Regions from separate parts of the Priestia sp. J2 genome, predicted to be linked through region 2. Evidence: a T-box and tRNA genes for the amino acid it is inferred to sense, from the RefSeq annotation. Region 2 holds a T-box; the other holds one or more tRNA genes.
The links. The T-box of region 2 lies ahead of ileS (isoleucine--tRNA ligase). A T-box ahead of a tRNA ligase gene usually reads a tRNA of that ligase, here a tRNA-Ile.
Positions count from the first base shown of each region.

Region 1: it encodes a tRNA-Ile, which carries the amino acid that the T-box ahead of ileS (isoleucine--tRNA ligase) is inferred to sense. The anticodon was not compared.

Region 1 is NZ_CP086208.1:4,309,497-4,317,802, reverse strand. Features, by position in the region: gene LJY09_RS22365 (Na/Pi cotransporter family protein) at 1-1,216, shown strand, start outside; gene LJY09_RS22360 (DUF456 domain-containing protein) at 1,303-1,788, shown strand; tRNA gene LJY09_RS22355 (tRNA-Asn) at 1,851-1,925, shown strand; tRNA gene LJY09_RS22350 (tRNA-Met) at 1,927-2,000, shown strand; tRNA gene LJY09_RS22345 (tRNA-Asn) at 2,041-2,115, shown strand; tRNA gene LJY09_RS22340 (tRNA-Ile) at 2,119-2,195, shown strand; tRNA gene LJY09_RS22335 (tRNA-Ser) at 2,207-2,299, shown strand; gene sodA (superoxide dismutase SodA) at 2,497-3,105, shown strand; gene LJY09_RS22325 (MFS transporter) at 3,235-4,512, shown strand; gene LJY09_RS22320 (peptidoglycan D,D-transpeptidase FtsI family protein) at 4,674-6,851, shown strand; gene LJY09_RS27755 (hypothetical protein) at 6,978-7,106, shown strand; gene pstB (phosphate ABC transporter ATP-binding protein PstB) at 7,496-8,293, shown strand.
Region 2 is NZ_CP086208.1:2,695,667-2,703,972, reverse strand. Features, by position in the region: gene LJY09_RS13640 (Sau3AI family type II restriction endonuclease) at 1-338, opposite strand, end outside; gene dcm (DNA (cytosine-5-)-methyltransferase) at 509-1,804, opposite strand; T-box leader at 2,064-2,305, shown strand; gene ileS (isoleucine--tRNA ligase) at 2,358-5,456, shown strand; gene LJY09_RS13625 (immunoglobulin-like domain-containing protein) at 5,499-6,002, opposite strand; gene LJY09_RS13620 (Type 1 glutamine amidotransferase-like domain-containing protein) at 6,111-6,818, shown strand; gene LJY09_RS13615 (hypothetical protein) at 6,903-7,487, shown strand; gene LJY09_RS13610 (hypothetical protein) at 7,543-7,779, shown strand; gene LJY09_RS13605 (cupin domain-containing protein) at 7,837-8,306, opposite strand, start outside.

The DNA of each region.
Region 1 (8,306 bases), 1.6 Mb from region 2:
TGGTCTAGAGCTTATGGGAAGCGGGATGAAGCCGCTTCGCTCACTTCAACAGTTTCATGATTTAACTGTAAGCATGAGTGATAATCCGATTTTAGGAGTTGTAATTGGCACTTTATTTACGGTGATTGTGCAAAGCTCTAGCGCTACTATCGGAATTCTACAAGAACTTTTTGGACAGGGCGCTATTGATATACATGCCGCGCTGCCTGTATTGTTTGGAGACAACATTGGTACGACTATTACCGCTATTTTAGCTTCAATCGGGGCAAGTGTGGCAGCAAGAAGGGCTGCTTTAACGCACGTAATGTTCAACTTAATTGGTACAACTATCTTTTTAATTATCTTGCCGTTATTTACTCGTCTTGTGGAGTACTTGAGAGAGACGATGGGCTTAAACCCAGAAATGACGATTGCATTTGCTCATGGTCTCTTTAACACAACCAATACAATTATTCAGTTCCCTCTTATCGGTCTGCTTGCGTTAATTGTTACAAAGCTGATTCCTGGTGAAGATGCTGTTATAGACTTTAAACCTAAACATCTTGATCCTATTTTTATTGAACAGTCTTCTTCAATTGCTCTTGGGCAGGCAAAAGCAGAGCTTATTCGTATGGGAGAATTCGCGACGATTGGGTTAGAAGAAGCCAATAGTTATTTGAAGACGCGCCATCCTAAACATTCTGATGCTACTATGCAAATTGAAAATGCCATTAACAATTTAGATAAAAAAATCACGAATTATTTAGTGTTGTTATCCCGCTCTTCCATGTCAGAAGCTGAAAGCGAAGAGCATTCTGTGCTTCTAGATACTGCGCGAGATATTGAGCGTATTGGCGATCATTTTGAAAATATCATTGAACTTGTTGATTATCAAATTACAAATAAGGTGAGAATGACAAAAGAAGCTAATACCGACTTAGCTGATATGTTCGAATTGACTATTGTAACAGTTAAAGAAGCTGTTTTTGCTTTAGAAAAAGTAGATAGAGAAAAAGCAGTCCAGGTCATTCAAAAAGAAGAGCAGATTGATGCAATGGAGCGTCTGCTTCGTAAGAAGCACATTTTACGTCTAAATGAAAATGTATGTACAGGTTCTGCTGCTATTGTTTTTGTCGATATCATTAGCAATTTAGAACGAATTGGAGATCATGCTGTTAATATTGCGGAAGCGGTACTCGGAGATCGCTATCTAAAGACATATTCAAAGGTAAAATAAAGAAAGGCCTTGCTCATGCAAGGCCTTTCTTTATAAGAGTGGTTATTGTATGATAAATAGTAATAATAAAAAGGATAGGTGCGGGCATGGCTATTTTATGTTGGGCATTAGTTATCATTAGCTTTGTTGTATCGTTTGTTGGGTTGGTTTATCCCATCATCCCAAGCGTGCTATTTGTAGCGCTAGGATTTGTTATATACGGTTTATTTTATGATTTTAGCTCCTATAGCTGGTTATTTTGGGTGATACAAGGATTGTTAGTTGTCGCACTTTTTTTAGCAGACTATATCGCTAATATTATTGGTGTGAAAAAATTCGGAGGCACTAAAGCAGGCGTTTGGGGAAGTACAGTTGGATTGCTTGTGGGTCCGTTTGTTATTCCGGGATTTGGAATTATTTTAGGGCCGTTTATCGGAGCGATTGTAGGAGAACTGATTGTTCATCGGACCACAATTAGCAACGCAGTAAAAATTGGAGTAGGTTCGGTTATTGGCTTTTTTAGTGGCGCTATCTCGAAAGGATTTATTCAACTGTTGATGATTGCCTATTTTTTATACGCTGTTTTAAAATAATATATTGACTTTATGCCAGAAACATGTTAAATTTTTAATGTCGCTAGTAAATGTTATATTGTTCCACAGTAGCTCAGTGGTAGAGCTATCGGCTGTTAACCGATCGGTCGTAGGTTCGAGTCCTACCTGTGGAGCCATGGCGGTGTAGCTCAGCTGGCTAGAGCGTACGGTTCATACCCGTGAGGTCGGGGGTTCGATCCCCTCCGCCGCTATTTTCCAATTTACGTTTGTGACATACATAATTCATATTGTTCCACAGTAGCTCAGTGGTAGAGCTATCGGCTGTTAACCGATCGGTCGTAGGTTCGAGTCCTACCTGTGGAGCCACGTGGACCCTTAGCTCAGCTGGTTAGAGCAGACGGCTCATAACCGTCCGGTCGCAGGTTCGAGTCCTGCAGGGTCCACCATTTATAGGGTTGGAGGAATACCCAAGTCCGGCTGAAGGGATCGGTCTTGAAAACCGACAGGGGTGTTAAAGCCCGCGGGGGTTCGAATCCCTCTTCCTCCGCCATACTATTGTCTATTCAAAGCTTCTTTTGAGAAAAAGAAGCTTTTTTTATGTTTAAAAGAATAGCGAATGGGAATTAGGTAAATATAAATCATGGATTAGGTACTTTTTATTTGAAAGAGTAGGGTAAATTTGCTAATCTAAACGTATATGGTGCTTTTGCGCCAAAATGCTTACATATTTTGAAGGAGGAATTATTCATGGCTTACAAATTACCAGAACTACCTTATGCATACGATGCACTGGAACCACATATCGACAAAGAAACAATGAATATTCACCACACAAAACATCACAACACATATGTTACAAACCTAAACGCTGCTGTTGAAGGCAAAGCGGATTTAGAAAGCAAAAGTATTGAAGAGTTAATTTCAAACTTAGATGCTGTTCCTGAAGATATCCGTACAGCAGTACGCAATAACGGTGGCGGTCATGCGAACCACTCATTATTTTGGACAATCCTTTGCCCTAACGGCGGCGGTGCTCCAACTGGTGAATTAGCAGACGCTATCGCTAGCAAATTCGGCAGCTTTGATCAATTCAAAGAAGAATTTGCAAATGCAGCTAAAACTCGCTTCGGTTCTGGCTGGGCTTGGTTAGTTGTAAACAACGGCCAATTAGAAGTAACAAGCACACCAAACCAAGATAGCCCATTAATGGAAGGCAAAACGCCAATTCTTGGTCTAGACGTTTGGGAGCACGCTTACTACTTAAATTATCAAAACCGCCGTCCAGATTACATTTCAGCATTCTTTAATGTTGTAAAATGGGACGAAGTTGCTAAGCGTTACGACGCTGCAAAATAAGCTGAAGGCGTATTTAAGAGCCAGTAAAGTAATTATTACCTTTACTGGCTTTTTTGTTTTCCAATTCTTTTACATATCTCCTTTTCTTTTTCACACACTAGGTGTAGAAGAGAAAAGGAGTTTTTTGATATGCCTTTATTAAAAAAAGTAGTTGGAGATATAGAAGTTAGTAAAGATTTACTTTTGCTTTTAATTATAGGCGGTCTTTATGCCTTGGCTATTTCAATTTCCAATTCGTTTGTTAACATTTATCTGTGGAAACAATCAGGCGAATTTTCGGATCTCGCTATTTATAATTTAGCGGTAGTGGTGCTTCAGCCGCTTACGTTTATTTTAGCAGGTAAATGGGCCAAACGAATTGACCGGGTTGTGGTTTTAAGGTTAGGCGTATCTTTTTTAGCTGTTTTTTATATCGCTGTATTGGTCAGTGGAGCTAACGCAGCCGAGTATTTAGTATTGCTTGGTGGACTGCTGGGTATAGGATATGGCTTTTATTGGCTAGCTTTTAATGTGCTAACTTTTGAAATTACAGAACCTGATACAAGAGACTTTTTTAACGGATTTTTAGGGATCTTAAACTCTTTTGCAGGGATGATTGGTCCTTTAGGAGCGGGCTTTGTTATTTCCGCTTTGTATGAATCACTTGGGTATAAAATTGTGTTTGGTGTATCTCTGCTATTGTTTGTCGGTGCCGTTGTGCTTAGTTTTTTTATTACAAGACGCGCAGCTGAAGGAGTATACAAATTTAAAGAAGTGTGGGCTGAACGAAAAGTCAACAAAGACTGGAATCGAATATTACAGGCTCATTTCTTTCAAGGATTGCGTGAAGGTACGTTCATTTTTGTCGTATCCGTCATGGTATTTATTACGACGGGAAGTGAATTAGCTTTAGGAACTTATGGACTGGTGAATTCAGCGGTGGCGTTTGTAGGATACTATGTAGCCTCAAGATTTATTAAGCAAAAAAATCGCCTTCGATTTATTTTCACCGGGGGCCTCCTTCTCTATGGAGCAGTCTTTTTGCTTATCTTTAACTTATCGTATCCAAAGTTAATTATATATGCTGTTTGTATTGCTATTGCCTATCCTATTTTGTTGGTTCCATTCATTTCTCTAACGTACGATGTGATTGGACGAGCAAAGGACGTTGTTTCAAAAAGAATCGAATACATTGTTGTCAGAGAAGTATTTCTGAATATTGGGCGCGTCGTTTCCATATCTTTATTTTTAATAGCCGTACTATTTTTTGATGAAGCAAAAAGTATTCCCATTTTATTAGCTATTGTTGGAGCAGGGCATACGATCATTTATTTTTGTGTAAGACATATCTCACAGCCTCTGCACAAAAAAGAAACGACTGTTACTCCTCCAGTATTAAATGAAGGAGACGGAGAGTCTCCAGCTTAGAGTATTATTAGCTCCTTCATTTGTACTATGGAAAATGCCTCGCTTTTCTTTTAGAATAAATACGTTGTGTAAATAGGCACCTGCCAGGTGTCTATTTATTTGCTAAATGTCTGATTTTATGGTGTTATGGTATATATGTTTTATAAAGTGTAGGTGTTGGTATGAAAAAGAAAAAAAGAAGAAAAAGTCACGTGCCTTTTCGTGTGAACTTACTTTTCTTGACCGTATTTGCCCTATTTTCCGTATTAATTTTGCGGTTGGGACTTGTTCAAATTGTGTACGGTGAGAATTACGAACGAGAAGTCGAAAAAACACAGGACGTTACAGTCAGTACGCCTGTTCCTCGAGGGAAAATGTACGATCGGTATAACCGCGTAATTGTAGATAATACCTCTTTAAATACGATTACATATACTCGTTTTCAAGGAAATACAGCTGAAGAAAGGCTGCGCATCGCTAAAAAGTTAGCCACTATGATCGATGTTCCTTACACCACAAATGTGATTGATATTCCAGAAAATAGAAAGAATAAAGATGCTAAAAACGTGGTAAAAATTACAGAACGCGACATGAAGGATTATTGGATTATGCTTCACCCTAAAGAAGCGGAGCAGAAAATTACGAAAGCTGATCGCAAAAAAGTTCAAGATGGTGAAATGACTGATGACGAACTGTATCAACGTCAGTTAGACCGCATTTCTAAAAAAGATTTAGAAAGTTTAAAGAGTGATTTAGAAGTTCTAGCTATTAAGCGCCAAATGGAGGCAGGTTATTCTAACACCCCGCAAATTGTTAAAAGCGGTGTGACAAATGAAGAGTATGCCGTTGTAAGTGAGCATTTAGATGAACTTCCGGGTGTTGATACAACAACGTATTGGGATCGCTCATACCCAGAAAACAGCACTCTCCGTACTTTGCTTGGAAATGTATCCTCTGCCAACGAGGGTCTGCCCAAAGATAAAGTACAGTATTACTTATCAAGAGGCTATAGTCGAAATGACCAAGTTGGGACGAGCTATTTAGAGAAGCAATACGAAGCTCAGCTCAGCGGTCAAAAAGAAAAAGTCCAGTATGTAACAGATGATAAAGGAAATCTCCTTGATACAATTCAAGTGTCGAAAGGCGAACGCGGCAGTGATTTAGTTTTAACTATTGATATGGAGCTTCAAAAAGCGGTAGAAAAACAAATTACGGACCAGCTTTTAGCCAAAAAGAAAATGAAAGGAACGCAGTTTTTAGACCGTGCTTTTGTGATTATGATGGATCCTCACACAGGAGAAATCTTAACAATGGCAGGTAAAAAATACACCATTGATAAGAAGACTGGGGTACCTAAAATAGAAGATTTTGCATTAGGGAATATTTCAACATCTTATACAATGGGCTCTGTTGTAAAAGGGGCAACGGTTCTAGCTGGCTTAGATTCAGGAGCTATTAAGCCAAACACAGTGTTCGTTGATGAACCGTTAAAAATTAAAGGAACACCAATTAAGAAATCAGCTGAGGCTGAGGGGTTAGGACCCTTAACGTATTCATCCGCGTTAAAATATTCATCCAACGTATTTATGTTTAAAACGGTAATGGCGATGGCTGGATTACAGTACCACAAGAACATGACTTTACCGATTAAACCTGACACATTCAGCGAACTGCGTTCGTACTACAGTCAGTTCGGCTTAGGCGTATCAACAGGCATAAACCTCGATAACGAATCAACAGGTGTCCAAGGCGGAAGCAATGTTCCAGGTACAGCGCTTGATTTAGGAATTGGCCAGTATGATACGTACACGCCGCTGCAGCTTGTTCAATATACTTCTGCAATAGCTAATGGAGGGTATCGCATCAAGCCGCAGCTAGTAAAAGAAATCCGAAAGCCAACGATAAAAACCGATGAAATTGGCGGTACGCAGCATTCATTTGAACCTGATGTGTTAAATCGTATCACGATGAAAGAAGAATACATTAAAGATGTTCAAAATGGCTTTAAACGGGTTACGCAGGAACAAGGCGGTACAGGGTACGCAGCTTTCCATACAGCGAACTATAATCCTGCTGGTAAATCTGGAACGGCACAAGCCTATGAGAAAAACCCAAGCGGAGGGGATCCAATTAAAGTTAATAATTCAAACTTTGTGGCCTTTGCTCCGGCAAATGATCCTGAAATTGCAGTAGCTGTCGTGGTACCATCGGCATTTGTGCCAAGTGCACCAAATACCATTACAAAAGAGCTTGCTCGTTCTGCGCTCGATACGTATTTTGATTTAAAGAAAAAAGGTGAACAAGAAGTAAAAGATCAAGAAGAGAATCAACAGGCTGTCATTGCAAACGACGCCAATTAAAGAGGCTGGGAAAAAGCATATTAGTTGAAGTAAGATCCGAACGACGTTGATTAAGAATCAACGCTGTTCGGATTTTTTTATTGAGAGGGTGAACGTAGATTTCATGTAAGTAGGTGCTTTAAGCGGTTGATTGGAGGGCAGGGCGAAGACTTCTGCCGGAAAAGCGGAAGAAGTGAGACCCCGCAGGAGCGGAAGCGACAACGAGGCTCACCGGCCGCCTGCTTGCACGGAAATCAACAGTGGTGTCAGAAGTGATTCGTACTGGCTTATTTATCTAATTTACTTATCTTTATATCAAATTAATTTAGTTATGTCTCAACCTCTTCTTTTTTTGTTAGAAATCTTTACATATATGGTTTTTTATTGAATTTAAGGGTCGTAAGAACTAGTTTTTTACCTAAAAAACACGCAGATAGGCCTTCGTTTACAAAAGCTTTACATTGAGTTAAAACACAATTAATAGTCGGCTATTATTCTGTAAGTGTAAGGATTAATAGAAATGATCAAAATAAGGGGAAGCGTTCGGCTTCTCGTATGTATTTACACTAATAGTAAACAATAGATATTAAATAGACATAGAGAGACTTTTATTGTGCTCAAAACGGTTAAAGACGATGAAGGAGGATTATCCAATGGCAATAACAATGGAATTGACTAACAAAGAAAAAGTAAATACTCCGCAAACAAAAGAAATTGTATATAAAACAAAAGGTTTGAATTTATGGTATGGCAACACACATGCCTTAAAAAATATTGATTTAGACATTCATGCTAACGAAGTTACCGCGATCATCGGTCCATCAGGCTGCGGAAAATCAACATATATTAAAACGTTAAATCGTATGGTAGAAATGACGCCAATTGTCCGTACATCAGGTGAAATTGAGTATAGAGGAAAAAATATTTTTGATAAATCGTACCATGTGGAAGAGCTGCGCACGCAAGTAGGAATGGTTTTCCAAAAGCCAAATCCGTTCCCAAAATCTATTTATGATAATATCGCGTACGGTCCAAGAATTCATGGCGTTCGCAACAAGAAAAAACTAGATGAAATTGTTGAAAAAAGTTTACGAGGAGCAGCTATTTGGGACGAAGTTAAAGATCGTTTGAATCAAAATGCGAATGGGTTGTCAGGTGGACAACAGCAGCGTATCTGTATTGCGCGCTGTTTGGCTATTGAACCCGACGTTATTTTAATGGATGAGCCTACTTCTGCACTCGATCCAATTTCGACATTAAAAGTAGAAGAGTTAGTACAAGAATTAAAGAAAGACTTCAGCATTATTATTGTTACACATAATATGCAGCAAGCGGCACGTATTTCAGATAAAACAGCATTTTTCTTAAATGGAGAAGTGGTAGAGTACGCAGAAACAGATAAAATCTTCTCAATGCCATCTGATAAACGCACAGAAGATTATATTACAGGTCGTTTCGGTTAAGACATACAAGGAG
Region 2 (8,306 bases):
ATTTGTTGGTTTTTTTTCCAAAAGCTAGATGTTTCAAATGTATAATTGATTTCTTCCATGTAATTAATTATGTTTAGAACAAGGCGTTCTTTTGCCGCGAGTTTTCCGTTTTTATTCCGTTTAAAAGGAGTAACCTTTAATTCTACATTTAAATATTCAAAATCAGGTTTGGCATTTGAGTTAATCTTGTACCCAAATAAACTTTCTTCTATTACTTGTCCTAATCCACCTTTAGAATTCTTATTAGATAATCGATTTGTTATATCAATTTCTTTAAAGGATTTTCCTTCGGCTTCTTGTGCTTTTTTCATTAGTTGCGTAGTTGTTAAGTATTCCATATTATCACTCCTTTCGTATAATTTATATTGGAAAGTATAAATTATAAGTACTAGGCCTAGTATAATACACTAAGGCAATACATACTAGTTTTATCCATTTAACTAGTAAGGACTTAGTTGATAATAGAAATAAAAAGACTCTCCTTGGGTAAGGAAAGTCTTTTTGTTTTTTAAAGCATACTAGGTTGTTCAAACCCTTGTTTATGGAATTTATCAATATCGAGTTCATACACTTCTTTAATTCTTTGTCCCATCAGTGTAACTAAACCTACAACTAAAGCATTTCCCATACAGAAATATCGAGTGCGTACAGGCATACCAGTATTCGTCCAGTTTATGGGGAAATCATTCAAGCGTTCACACTCTTCTGGAGATAAATAACGCAAACGTTTTGTGTACGGGTCTTCAATTACATGAGAACTACGATTGGAAGTTCCTTCACTTGTCAGCATAGTTCTTCCTGGTGAGGTTACGGGCTCTGGAAAAGCCATACCGCCCTCTGAATAAACGTATTTATGACCTGTTTGTGAAATTCGCTCAATTTTCTTAGGGCCTTTTAAATAACGTAGCTCTTCAATTTCAGTACGACCTTTTTTATTAATTTTAGTCTCATCTAGATAGAATCTCTCATCAACCGGTCCCAATTCATTATAAACTTCTTCTACAATTTCACCTAAAGTTTTTGCTTTCTTTATTATCGGAATAAGTTCAGCGGTGTATACCATTCCATCACGCATAATACCAGCATTTTTATAATTTGCACTAAATTCATCTGAGACATCTATAATGTCTTTCGGTAAAATAAAGGAAGCGTCTTTATGTTTCAAAGAAGGTTTTTTTTCGACTTGAAATGCCGGAGAAAAGAAACCATTATGGTGTAAAATTTGCTTATCTTTGAATTTGAATTGTTGACTAGCAAATTCAGTTTCTACGGCATAAGCAAAAATAAATACTCGCCTTCTGCGCTGTGCAAATCCATAATCCGCTGCGTTAATTACTCGCCACTCAACGCAATATCCAGCATCACGGAAGGCTGCTAACATTATTGAAAAATCTCTACCGCGCTGTTTAGAAGGGGATTTTAATAATCTATCTACATTTTCTAAAAGTACATATTTTGGCTTTTTATATTGAACGATGTTCATGATTTCCCAGAAGAGAACACCTTTTTTTCCTTGTATACCTTTTTCACCCGATAAAGATCGTGCGACTGAGTAATCTTGACAAGGAAACCCACCTACTAGTAAGTCATGATCTGATATATCTTTCCATACTTGTGAAATGTCCTCATTTACATGGGAAGGATTTTCCCCAAAGTTTTCTACGTAGCAATTAAACGCATGTTGACTCTTAGTTGCAGGTTCCCACTGATTAGTCCAATTAACGTCAAACCCACCTGCATTTTCTAGACCTAAACGAAATCCGCCAACGCCTGCGAACAATTCGGCTACCTTAATATCTTTCATTACCAAATAAGAACATCCTTTCGCTTTAGAATAGCTTGTCTTCTATTATAATAAATATTGAAAGAAAGATCAATAGTTTAGCTTATGATTTTATAAAGTTTTTATAAGGTACATACAGTGAGAACGAATAAAGAGTAAATTAAACATCATTAAAGAAATATTCTGTTGAGGAATCTATTCATTGTCTGGAATGTTAAAAAATTCAGTTTGGTTTGACATTCCCTCCCAAACCGCATACAATAGCTACTAATAAAAGCACACAAATTCGTTGAAGAGAATCAGTACGCTGCAAGTTTGTTCCACAGAGAGCTGGTGATAGCTGAAAGCCAGTGTTCAAGCCGCAGGGGAATATCCTCTCTGAGAAGTCAAACTGAACTATAAGTAAGTTTGAACGGTAGTCTACCGTTAAAAAGAACGCGTATGATTGTACGTTGCTGAGTGCTATTGATGAACGGATCAATAGAAGCCAGGGTGGTACCGCGGTTAAAACCCGTCCCTAGTCATAGGGACGGGTTTCTTTGTGTGCTTTTAACTTTAAAAGGAGTGGTATCACATGAAAGAAGTGAATGTAAGGGAGTCTTCGCAAGAGCGCGAACAGCGTATCCTGCAGCAGTGGCAAAAAGGAAATGTGTTTCAGCAGTCGGTTCAAAACCGAGAAGGGCATCCTTCGTTTGTATTTTATGAAGGGCCTCCAACAGCCAACGGTTTGCCTCACGTGGGGCATGCGCTAGGCAGGACCATTAAAGACGTGGTGGCTCGTTATAAAACGATGACGGGGCATCAAGTGATCCGAAAAGCAGGCTGGGATACGCACGGACTACCGGTAGAGCTCGGTGTCGAAAAGCAGCTCGGAATTTCAGGGAAGCATGATATTGAAAAATACGGCGTAGAAGCTTTTATCAACAAGTGTAAGGAAAGTGTGTTTGTGTATGAAAAGCAGTGGCGCACGTTCACGGAGCAGCTTGGCTATTGGGTTGATATGGAAGACCCTTACATCACCTTGGAGAATTCATATATTGAAAGCGTATGGAACGTGCTTGGCACGATTCATGAAAAAGGACTTCTTTATAAAGGCCACCGCGTATCACCTTACTGCCCGAGCTGTCAAACATCATTAAGTTCACATGAAGTGGCCCAAGGGTATAAAGATGTAAAAGATTTAACGGTAACGGTGAAATTTAAAGTGAAAAATCGCGATAACGAGTATTTTTTAGGCTGGACGACAACGCCATGGACGCTTCCGTCAAACGTGGCGCTTGCGGTGCATGAAGAGATGAACTACGTTCGAGCCCAGCAAGGCGACAGCGTGTATATAGTGGCAGAAGCGCTCGCAGACAAAGTGTTAAAAGGAGAATATAGCGTTTTATCTCATCATAAAGGAAATGAGTTAAAAGGGATCTCGTATGAGCCACCGTTTGATTTTGTGAACGTTGAAAAAGGTCATGAAGTCGTAACGGCTGATTATGTAACGGACCAAAGCGGAACGGGTGTTGTTCATTTAGCACCTGCATATGGTGAAGATGATTACAGAGTCGTAAAAGAAAACGGCTTTTCGTTTGTGAACGTAGTGGATGAAAAAGGACAGTACACGTCTGAAGTGCCGCCTTTTCAAGGGCGTTTCGTGAAAGACTGCGACGTTGATATCGTTCGTTATTTAGCAAATGAAGGCGTGCTGTATCATAAAGAAAAGCATGAGCACAGCTATCCGTTTTGCTGGCGATGCGACTCGCCGCTTCTTTATTACGCAAATGAAAGCTGGTTTATCCAAACGACGGCGTTGAAGGAACAGTTTTTGAAAAACAATGAAAGTGTGACGTGGTACCCGGATCATATCAAGCACGGCCGCTTTGGCAACTTTTTAGAAAATATGGTGGACTGGAACATCAGCAGAAAGCGCTACTGGGGAACGCCGCTGAACGTATGGGAATGCGGGGAATGTGCGCATCAAGTAGCTCCGAAAAGTATCAAAGAGCTTCAAAATCATGCGTCTCATTCCGTTGATGACAGTATTGAACTTCATAAGCCTTATGTAGATGACGTGCAGCTGACGTGTCCGGTCTGCAGCGGAGAAATGAAGCGAACGCCGGAAGTGATTGACGTTTGGTTTGACAGCGGCTCGATGCCGTTTGCGCAGTATCACTATCCGTTTGAAAACAGCGAGCTGTTTCAAAAGCAGTTTCCAGCAGACATTATCGCAGAAGGAATTGATCAAACGCGCGGCTGGTTTTACAGCTTGATGGCAGTTTCAACGCTGTTTACTGGAAAAGCGCCTTATAAGCGCGTTTTGTCTCTTGGCCACGTGTTAGATGAAAACGGTCAAAAGATGTCTAAAAGTAAAGGAAATGCGCTAGACCCTGTTGATCTTATTCATACATTTGGTGCGGATGCGCTTAGATGGGCGCTTTTAGCAGACAGTGCGCCTTGGAATCCGAAGAAATTTTCAGAGCGCGTCGTGCAAGAAGCGAAGTCAAAAGTGATTGATACACTCGTGAACGTGTACGGCTTTTACGTGTTGTACGCTAAGCTTGACGGCTATGACCCGAAGCAAACGTATGAATTGAAAAAAACAAAATTGGATAAGTGGATTCTTTCACGTTTGCATAGTACGGTTAAGCGAGCAACAGCACATCTTGAAGATTACGGGTTTACAAGTGCCGCTCGTGAAATCGCAGCATTCATTGAAGAGCTAAGCAACTGGTATGTACGACGTTCTCGCGATCGTTTTTGGTCAGAAGGGATGGACGGCGAAAAAGCAGCGGCTTACGATACGCTTCATAAAGTGTTAGTCACGCTTAGTCAGCTGTTAGCGCCGTTTACTCCTTTCGTTGCGGATGACGTTCATGAAAATCTGACAGGAAAAAGCGTTCATTTGGCAGACTATCCTGTGTGTGATCAAACCAAAGTGAATGAAAAGCTGGAAAAAGAAATGGCAGCGGTGCTTCAAGTGGTGGAACTAGGCCGAAGCATCCGAAATACGCATTCGTTAAAAGTAAAGCAGCCTCTGCAAAGTCTTTCACTTGTGGTAACGGAAGAAGATGTAGAGTGGGAAGCATACCATGATGTCATCAAAGATGAGCTTAATATAAAGAACTTTAACGTGGAGCAAGACGACGACAAACTTGTTTCATACGTATTAAAACTTGATTTTAAACAGGCTGGGCCAAAGTTCGGGAAACAAGTTAATGAGGTCAACCAAGCGCTGAAAAACCTTTCAGAAGAGAAAGGGAAAGAGTTTGTTGAACAAGGCAAGCTGAGTGTTACGCTTGCTTCAGGAGAAAACCTAACGCTTGAAACGGCAGACGTACTCGTTGAAAAAGTGCCAAAAGAAGGTTTTGCAGTTGCATCCAACGGCACGTACACTGCGGTGTTGGATACGGCGTTAACCGAAGAACTCGTGCAGGAAGGAGTCGCTCGTGAAGTAATTCGAGCGGTTCAAGATTATCGCAAAAAGCTGGATTTACCCGTGAACTTACGTATTGATTTGGAACTTAGCGGAGACGAAGAAGTGAAGGAAGCCGTTGCGAAGTTTGAAACGCTGCTTCAAGAAAATCTTCTGCTGCACAGTCTCAGTGTGAAAGAAGCCATCAAAAACGGAGAGACGGTAAAAGTCGGAACAAAGCAAGTTACGCTTCGCGTTTTAAATCAGAGCTGATAAAAAGCACTTACCTCATAGCAGGTAAGTGCTTTTTTACCTTTAATCAAACTGTCCGAGAACATTTTTAAGACTCGGCCAAACGATTTCAAAAGGAGCCGCTAGTACATACTCTTTTCCGTTTTCATCTTTAAAGTGTTGAACAAAACGATATTTTCCTACTTTGTAGTTAGGAGTTGCGATATCTAATTTGAGTGATTTCCCTGGCTTCAGCGTGACAGTTTTATCAGGAAACTCCAATCCGTTTAGCACAACTTCGTACCACTTTCCGTCTTTTAAGTGATCCGCCGTATTTTCATAAGGAATCGTTAAGGTATGCGTCGAATTGTTTTGAATAACAAAAAAGCCAAACTGCGTTTTATCGTATTTTTTACTGATAGCAGATAGCGTAATAGTTCCCCCGTCAGTGTTAATGGAAGAAGGAATGTTTTTTTCTTGTTTGGCTCCAAGTTCCATTTTTTGACCGTTATAATCGATATAGCCAAAGATACAAAACAAGATAATAAAAATGCCTAGTATTAGTAAAAGTGTTCGTACTATTTTCAAGAGCTTTGCACCACCTTTTTATCACTCTTCCATTATACGGAAAACTTCTTGTTTGAAATAGTATGAATTTCCATTTTCTATATCACTTTTTTGAAAGGAAGAATTGAAATGAGACAAATTATAGCCATGGGCGGCGGAGGTTTTTCGATGGAGCCGGATAACTTGCTTCTGGATCAATACATACTTTCACAAGCTCATATAGATGTGCCGAAAATCTGTTTTATCCCTACAGCCAGCGGAGATGCCGATAATTATATAGAAAGGTTTTATGAAGCGTTTGAGAAGTTGGTATGTACACCGTCTCATTTATCGCTGTTTTCACCAAACTTTATAGATTTAAAAGCATATGTGCTGCAGCACGATATTTTGTATGTAGGCGGCGGTAATACAAGGAATATGCTTTCTTTATGGAAAGAATGGGAACTGGATACGATTTTAAAAGAGGCTTATGAAAAAGGAGTGATTTTAGCGGGAATAAGCGCAGGTTCGATTTGCTGGTTTGAAGAAGGCGTCACCGATTCAATGAACAATAAACTGTCTAAAATCGACTGTTTAGGATTTTTAACGGGAAGCAACTGTGCTCACTACGACGGAGAAAGCAATCGAAGACCCTCGTATCATGAGTTAATGGCAAGCGGGGAAATGAAAGAAGGCTACGCTGTAGATGACGGAGTCGCGCTGCATTTTAAAGATGAGAAGCTATCCACGTCAGTTAGCTCAAGGTCTACAGCAAAAGCGTACGCTGTTGATCGAAAAGCGAGCAAAATCATTGAACGTGAACTCCTGGTGACCTATTTGGGTGATCACAAGCAATAAATGGCCGCTTTTCATGTTTCTCTGTATAAAATGGAGCTTATTCGTACATACATAAGCAGAGATTCTATATAGGAGGGTGCTTCAGTGAGTTATAAACAATACTGGGGAAACATACATGAACAAAGCGATAAGCTGCAGGAGTTATTATCGTCGTATTGGCATCAGTACTCAGATTTCGGAAACTGGCAGTTTTGGGTGGTGGTTGCTTCGCTCGTTCTTCCTCTTGTGTTGTTGTATTTTACCGTAGATCGGACGAGGATCTTTGAGGTGTTTTTCTTCGGTTACACAGTGCACATGCTCTGGGCATATATTGATATTGCACTTGGGAGAAGCGGTCATTTAACGCACACGTTTTTTTTAACGCCGCTGCTTCCGAACGCAACGAATATTACCGCTTCTATTTTGCCGGTAGGCTTTCTGCTGCTTTATCAATATTGTACGAATCACCAAAAGAATTTTTATCTGTATACAATTCTGCTGAGCGCTGTTTTTTCATTTGGGCTAGCCCCTCTTGAACACCATTTTAAATTTATTGATTCAGGAAAAGGAATGAGCTTGTTTTATATTTTTCTGATTGATATAGGAATAACGTTAGTAGCGTATTGGGTTACAAGGCTGCTCGTAAAAGCAAAAGCCGCAGCCTATCATAAAGTAGAAAAAGAACGCTGAAAAAATGTTTTAAAATGAGTAGTTAAGGGTATACATACATTTAAGATAAATTGAGGTGAAGAAATTGTATTACTACCGTATTTCAGAAGGGCAAGGCGAAACGTACTCTGAAACAATTGTTATTCATGAAGAACAATTTGATCAAGGTACATTTGAAAAAATGGTGAAAGAAGCGATGGTCGATAAGCCTGGCAAAATCGATCAAGTGGATATTGTGAAATATTTAATTGGACATTATCATTTCCAAGTTGCATATATTGAAGCCGCTTTTCACAGTACATATACAGATTAATAACGTTATGTATTCGTTAAAAAACCCCGTTGCACTGGCAGCGGGGTTTTTTTATCTCTACCAATATCGATAGTGATAGGGATTTTGAGGAGAGTAATAAGGATTTTGAGGCGGAGGATACGTATAAGTAGGCTGCTGGTGGTGTACAGGGCCTACTTGTTTTTTCTTTTTATAGTGTTCTTTTTCTCCGCATTCGTCCGTTGGTCCAATCACGATGGTTTGATTTTTTAGCGGAGCCAGCGTTTTCTTTAGCTGCTCCGGATCTAAGCAGTACGTGTGAGCAAGGACTTCAATAGGCGTTTTATTTAAAATGTCCGATCCAAAAATATATTCCGGGTAAGGGGCGTCAAAAATGGCAAGTAAATGCGTATTGTCTTCAGACGCAATTTCCCAGTGCCACCAGCCTTGAGGGATATTGGCTACTTGACCGGGAGTAATCGGAATATTTGTGACTTCGTTGTTAAACGGATTGATTAATGAAACGACGGCTGAGCCTGAAATGCAGTAGACAAGCTCAGCGGCATTTT